Regions from separate parts of the Streptomyces sp. NBC_01261 genome, predicted to be linked through region 2. Evidence: riboswitches for the same ligand, from Rfam matches in the RefSeq annotation. Region 2 holds a riboswitch; each other region holds the start of a gene.
The links. Region 2 has a riboswitch for cyclic di-AMP ahead of OG226_RS29655 (transglycosylase family protein). Riboswitches for the same ligand answer to the same signal wherever they lie in the genome.
Positions count from the first base shown of each region.

Region 1: linked by a shared signal. The riboswitch ahead of OG226_RS09025 (M23 family metallopeptidase) and the one ahead of OG226_RS29655 (transglycosylase family protein) in region 2 are both predicted to bind cyclic di-AMP.
Region 3: linked by a shared signal. The riboswitch ahead of OG226_RS22060 (transglycosylase SLT domain-containing protein) and the one ahead of OG226_RS29655 (transglycosylase family protein) in region 2 are both predicted to bind cyclic di-AMP.

Region 1 is NZ_CP108463.1:2,055,083-2,057,341, reverse strand. Features, by position in the region: gene OG226_RS09030 (alpha-galactosidase) at 1-671, shown strand, start outside; cyclic di-AMP (ydaO/yuaA leader) riboswitch at 974-1,136, shown strand; gene OG226_RS09025 (M23 family metallopeptidase) at 1,141-2,076, shown strand.
Region 2 is NZ_CP108463.1:6,655,518-6,657,776, forward strand. Features, by position in the region: gene OG226_RS29650 (transglycosylase family protein) at 1-929, shown strand, start outside; cyclic di-AMP (ydaO/yuaA leader) riboswitch at 1,124-1,305, shown strand; gene OG226_RS29655 (transglycosylase family protein) at 1,315-2,010, shown strand.
Region 3 is NZ_CP108463.1:5,035,854-5,038,112, forward strand. Features, by position in the region: gene OG226_RS22055 (CocE/NonD family hydrolase) at 1-619, shown strand, start outside; cyclic di-AMP (ydaO/yuaA leader) riboswitch at 883-1,054, shown strand; gene OG226_RS22060 (transglycosylase SLT domain-containing protein) at 1,058-1,537, shown strand; gene OG226_RS22065 (HAD family hydrolase) at 1,657-2,259, opposite strand, start outside.

The DNA.
Region 1 (2,259 bases), 4.6 Mb from region 2:
ATGTGCGCGCCCTGTACGCCCTGTTCGACCGGTTGCGGGCGGCCCACCCGGGCGTGGCCTTCGAGTCCTGCTCGGGCGGCGGCGGCCGGATCGACCTCGGCATCATGAGCCGTACGGACCAGGTGTGGACCTCGGACAACACCGACCCGCTCGACCGGCTCGCCATCCAGCACGGCTTCAGCCAGATCCACCCCGCGCGCGTGATGGCCGCCTGGGTCACCGACAGCCCGAACACCCAGCTCAACGGCCGCGTCAGCAGCCTGCGTTTCCGGTTCGTGAGCGCCATGGCCGGGGTGCTCGGCGTGGGCGGCGATCTCTCGGAGTGGACCGGGGAGGAACTCGCCGAGGCCCGCCGGTGGGTGGACCTGTACAAGGAGATCCGGCCGCTCGTGCAGCACGGCGACCTCCACCGGCTGCGCCCGCCGAGCGGCGGACTCGGCGCCGTGCAGTACGTCCGCGGCGACGAGACCGTCGTCCTCGCCCTGCTCCAGGCGCAGCACTACGGCGAGCCGCTGCCGGCGCTCCGGCTGCGCGGGCTCGACCCGGCAGCGTCGTACGAATGCCTCGAAACGGGCGAAGTCCACCGGGGGGCCGTGCTGTTGCACCACGGGCTGCGGACCGGGCTGCGCGGTGACCTCGATGCGACGGTTATCCGCCTGCGTCGCATCTGATCCCTCTGTCCCAATTGCAGCCTTCGTCCAACTCGCTCTGGAATAAAGGAACCTGAGAGTTGTGTACGTGAGCAGCGTCATATTCGTGACCGTGCGTCGTTCGTCATGTTCACGTAATTGACGTGCTTTTACAGGGGGATTGAGGGGTTGAGTCCTGTGGGAATTCACGGAGGGTGACGGTGAATTCCCACAGGGAAACACAAGAAACGCAAATCCGTGGAACCTCCTGCTTGTCCCTTTGCGTCTTCCTCGCTTACGTTCGCCACCAATCCGGACGGACGCCCAATCCTGCCGCCGACCGGACTCCGCACACACCCACCCGTATGCGGCAGGAGCGGGGGACCCACAGGTAAGACGCCTGTTCCGGTCTCCGGAACGGGCTTGGGGTTTAGCCGCGACCAGCGCGCGGCCGGGCATCTCCAGCCCGCACCCGACAGCTCACCTCGCAGGCGCCGGAGAGGAATTCGTCATGCCCGTGAAGGGTAAGCACCGCCGCCCGAAGTCCCAGCGACTCACCCGCTCGATGGCCGTAGCCGGAACCGGCGGCGCCGCACTCGCCCTTCCGCTCATGGGGGCCACCGGCGCTCATGCCGCGCCCACGACTTCCGCTCCGGAAAAGGCCGTTCAGTCCCTTCCGGTGACAGAGAAGACGGCGACGGAGAAGGTGGCGACCGCCAAGACCGCGGGCGTCAAGACGTATTCGGTGAAGGCGGGCGACTGGCTCGCGAAGATCGCCGACGAGCAGGACGTCACCGGCGGCTGGAAGAAGATCTACCAGGACAACCGTGAGGCCATCGGCGGCGACCCGTCACTGATCCACCCGGGCCTGAAGCTGACCCTCGGCAAGAAGGCCGCGACGGGCGGGACGGACACCGGTACGTCGTCCAAGTCGTCCGGCACCACGTCTCCTTCGTCCTCGTCGTCGTCCTCCTCTTCCTCGGCGAAGAGCAGCTCGGCCGCGCAGAGCGACGACAGCACGGGCACCAGTACCTCCACCGGCTACACCCTCCCCGTGACCGGCGCCACCATCGGCACCGGCTATCACGTCGCGGGCAGCATGTGGTCCAGCGGCTATCACACCGGCGTCGACTTCGTCGTCCCGACGGGCACCACCGTCAAGGCGGTCGCCGCGGGCACGGTCGTCTCGGCGGCCTACGACGGCGCGTACGGCAACGAGGTCGTCATCCGGCACGCGGACGGCGAGTACTCGCAGTACGCCCACATGTCGCAGCTGTCCGTCTCGGCCGGTCAGACCGTGACCGAGGGCCAGCAGATAGGTCTCTCCGGCGCGACCGGCAACGTGACCGGCCCGCACCTGCACTTCGAGATCCGGACCACGCCGTACTACGGCTCGGACGTGGACCCGGTCGCCTATCTCCGCTCGCACGGCGTCACCGTCGGCTGACACCGGAGCCCGGCGCAGAGCAGTTCCGGGGTCAACGCCCCTGATCGGAGGGTTATTCCGACTTTGGACAACCCTTTACAAGTGGCTTATCTCACCGCCCGTCAACCCCTAAATACGATCGCGTAGGTCACACCTCAGGGTGAATTATGGTTGCCGTGGCTAACGATTCGAAGAGTGACAACA
Region 2 (2,259 bases):
CCGGGGTGACCGGCTCCGCCATCGCCATCCCCCTCCTCGCCGCCGCCTCCGCGAACGCCGCCGACGGCACCACCTGGGACAAGGTGGCCAACTGCGAGAGCGGCGGCTCCTGGAGCATGAACGACGGAAACGGCTACTTCGGCGGCCTGCAGATGACCCAGGACGAATGGGAGAAGTACGGCGGCCTCGCCTACGCCCCGAGCGCCGACCTGGCCAGCCGCTCGCAGCAGATAGCCGTCGCCGAGAAGGTCCTCGACGACAAGGGCACCTCCGCGTGGACCACCTGCGCGCTGCTCTCCGGTCTCACCACCTCCTCGGGTTCGACGGACGTCGACACCGGCCTCGCGAGCGACTCCCCGTCGGCCACCCCGACCGGCTCCTCCGACTCCGGTTCCGACTCCGACTCCGGTTCGTCCGACTCGCCCGCTTCCTCCGGGTTGTCCGACTCCGGCGCCACGGACTCGACTTCGTCCGACGCGTCCGGCGGCGACTCGTCGACCGACAGTCCCTCGCCCACCGCGACGGACAACTCCAGCAAGTCCGACAAGTCCACCACCCCTTCGGTCGGCAACGACTCGGTCGCCGCCTCCCCGAAAATCGACGAATCGGACAACCCGGCCCAGGCGGTGGGCAAATGGAGCCTCGTCGACACCGGCGCGCTCGGTGATTCCGACGACCAGCAGGGCGATCAGCAGAGCACTCAGCAGAGTGCCGGTAAGCATCGCGGCGCCAGTGCCGAGGAGAGCGTGTCGCCGCAGACCTACATCGTCCGCGCCGGCGACTCCCTCGCGTCGATCGCCGACTCCCTTGGCTACGACGGCGGATGGACTGCGCTCTACGCCGAGAACAAAAAGGTGATAGGCGCCGATCCGACCCAGATCGCCGCCGGTCAGACCTTGGACGTCGGTACGGAAGCGGACGAAAAGTAGCAAGAGAACAGCGGGAGTTCGCGTCATGCTTCGCTCGGGAATGTCCGGTTTGATCAAAGTGTGGGATGAGTCTCAGAAGCCCTGATCGTCTTTGAAATTCCGCCGATTCCGTGTCTACGGTCAAGGCCGCTCGTCACCACGAGCCCCGGTTGCCGCACACGCCGAGTCCTGCCAGCGGCCTCCGGGAACAGTCGTCGCGTCAAGCGCCGTAGGCAGGAGCGGGGGACCCAAGGTAAGCGCCGGGCCCGGGAGTTGAGAGACGACCGGAACCGGCTTGGGGTTAAGTCGTGCCGCGTACGAGACGTACGAGCACGGCCGGGCAACTCACACGGCCCGAACCCGACAGCTCACCTCGCAGGCGTCGGTGAGGGGATTGGGATTTTCCATGCTGTTTTCCAGCAAGGGCAAGCACCGCCGTCCGTCCAAGGCCACCCGCGTCGCCACGCTCGCCGGCGTCACCGGTGTCGCGATCGCCGCGCCGCTCATGGCCACCGGCAGTGCCTCCGCCGCCACCGCGTCCGAGTGGGACACGGTCGCCAGCTGCGAGTCCGGCGGCAACTGGTCCATCAACACCGGTAACGGCTACTACGGCGGTCTGCAGTTCTCCGCCTCGACGTGGGCCGCGTACGGCGGCACCGCCTACGCCTCCACCGCGAACCAGGCCTCCAAGTCCCAGCAGATAGCCGTGGCGGAGAAGGTTCTCGCCGCCCAGGGCAAGGGCGCCTGGCCCACCTGCGGCACCGGCCTCTCCGGCGCCTCGTACTCCGGCGGCAGCTCCAGCTCGTCGAGCGGCTCGAACAGCTCCAGCTCCTCCAAGAGCACCACCGAGCGTTCCACGAGCGACACCACCGCCTCCCGCTCCGCCGAGCGCCCGGCCGCCAAGAAGACCGTCACCACCCCGACCGGCAAGAAGGTCAAGAAGGGCGACGGCGAGTACAAGGTCGTCAAGGGCGACACCCTCAGCTCCATCGCCGAGAAGCACAAGGTGAAGGGCGGCTGGCAGCAGCTGTTCAAGCTGAACAAGAACATCATCGACGACGCCGACTTCATCTTCCCGGGCCAGCAGCTCCACCTGAAGTGACCTATCGGTCTCGTAGCTGAACCACAGCGCCCTCACATCCGGGGTCCCCATCATGGAGACCTCGTGAGGGTCACCCCCGTCCCCCACGGGCTCCCCGCTCCGGTGCGTGTTCCCCCGTACGCACCGGGGCGGGGCTTTTTTGCGTCCTCGGCCCGCCGCCCCCGTCCCCATACCCGCCGCTTGCCGGGACTTTTTGTTCCGTTCGGAAACAATTTACTCTCGGTTCTGTCCATCAGGCGGCCGACCGGA
Region 3 (2,259 bases), 1.6 Mb from region 2:
GGGCACCACCGAGGACGTGACCTTCGAGCTGAACGGCATCGGGCACGCGTTCCCGCCCGGGCACCGCATCCGGCTCGCGGTGTCGTCGGCGTACTGGCCGTGGATCTGGCCGCAGCCGGAGTCGGCGGCGGGGTTCACGCTGGACCCGGAGGGAAGCGCGCTCGAACTTCCCGTGCGGGAGCGGGAGTTGACGGAGGGCATCCGTTTCGAGGAACCCGAGGAGGCCGAGCCGCTCGGGGTCAACCACCCGGCCACGCTGGACGAACCACGCCCCGAGCGGCTGGTGGTACGGGATGTCGCGAAGGGGGAGTGGCGGCTGGAGGTGGATCCCCGGTACGGCGGCACGCGCGTGTACCCGGACGGTCTCGAATTCACCGAGGACGCGTTGGAGACGTACACGATCGACGAGTCCGACCCGCTGTCGGCGCGCACCCGGTCGGACTGGTCGATCCGGCTGCACCGGCCGGAGCTGGGATGGGACACGACCGTACGGACGCGGTCGGAGATTACTTGCGACGAAACGGAATTTATTACCTCGAACGAGGTCATCTGCACCGAGGGCGAAGAAGTGATCTTCCATCGCACATGGGAGAAAAGGATTCCGAGAACTGCCAGTTGAGGATGAATGCCCGATTTGCCGTTCTTAATCCTCCCGTGACTTGGGTCACGCGTTTCTGTGCGTGACCTGTGTCCTGGTCTGCCCGCGTTTTCCCTTACGGCATTTGACAATTGACCCTTGGCTCGCGCAAAGGATCAAGTGCCCCATACGCCTCAGACCAAGGTCAATAGGGGTTAGGTGTGATTCCGCCACTTGTTCCGGACATGTGCTCTCGCATAGTTTCCCGGCCTGTCGAGCGGAACGCCGAATCCTGCCGCCGCCCGGCATCCCAGTCACGAACTTCTCGCACGGCAGGAGCGGGGGAACCAGGTAGGTCGCCGGGCCGGTCGTCACGACCGGAACGGCTTGGGGTTAAGTCACGTCCGCAAGGGCGCGGCCGGGCACCTCCCAGCCCGAACCCGACAGCTCACCTCGCAGGCGACGGAGAGGAACCTCGTCATGCCTGCAACCGCTCAGTCCCGCCGTGCCCGCCTCGTCCGCCGTGTCGTCGTCGCCGGTACCGGTGTCGCGATCCTCGCGCTGCCCGTCGTGGGTGCGACCACCGCGTCCGCGGCCACCACGTCGACCACCACCGCCTCGACCACGCTCGCCGGGTACCCCAACACCCTTGACGGGTGGATCCGGGAGTCGCTCGCGATCATGGCGCAGAAGGGGATTCCGGGTACGTACAACGGGATCTACCGGAACGTGATCCGTGAGTCTTCCGGGAACCAGTACGCGATCAACAACTGGGACTCCAACGCGGTGGCCGGTACGCCGTCGAAGGGGTTGCTTCAGGTGATCGACCCGACGTTCAACGCGTATCACGTTGCCGGGACTTCGTTCGATCCGTATGACCCGGTTGCGAACATCACCGCCGCCTGCAATTACGCCGCGGCCGTGTACGGGTCCATCGACAACGTGTACGGCGCTTACTAGAAAATGTTGGATCAGCCACGACGGGTTGTCTGTTCGGCTCTCGCGCTGTCGTGGCTGGTCGCGCCCGCGCGGCGGAGCCGCACATTGATACAGCCCCGCGCCCCTAAAAACAGGGCGTTCTAGCTGAAGAGTCTTTCCAGGACCAGCGCGATTCCGTCGTCCTCGTTCGACGTCGTCACCTCGTCCGCCACCGCCTTGAGTTCGGGGTGGGCGTTGGCCATGGCCACTCCGTGGGCCGCCCAGTCGAACATCGGGATGTCGTTCGGCATGTCGCCGAAGGCGATGGTGTCGGACGGCGTCAGGCCCAAGTGGCGGGCGGCGAGGGCCAGTCCCGTCGCCTTGGTGATGCCGAGTGGCTGGAGTTCGACGGTGCCGGGGCCCGACATGGTGACCGAGGCCAGGGAACCGACCACCGAGCGGGCCGTGGAGGCCAACTCGTCGTCCTCCAGGGCGGGGTGACGGAGCAGCACCTTGCTGATGGGTTCGCACCAGAGGTCGTCGCGCCTGCCTACCCGCACGGCGGGGAGCGTGGGGTGCGGCATCAAGTAGCCGGGCTCGATCAGCGTCAGGCCGTCCACGCCGTCCTGGTCGACCGCCGCGTACACCTGGCCGACCTCCGCCTCGATCTTGCCGAGCGCGGTCTCCGCCAACTCCCGGTCCAGGGTGACCGACCAGAGCAGACGGTCCGCGCCGGCGTCGTACAACTGCGCGCCCTGTCCGCA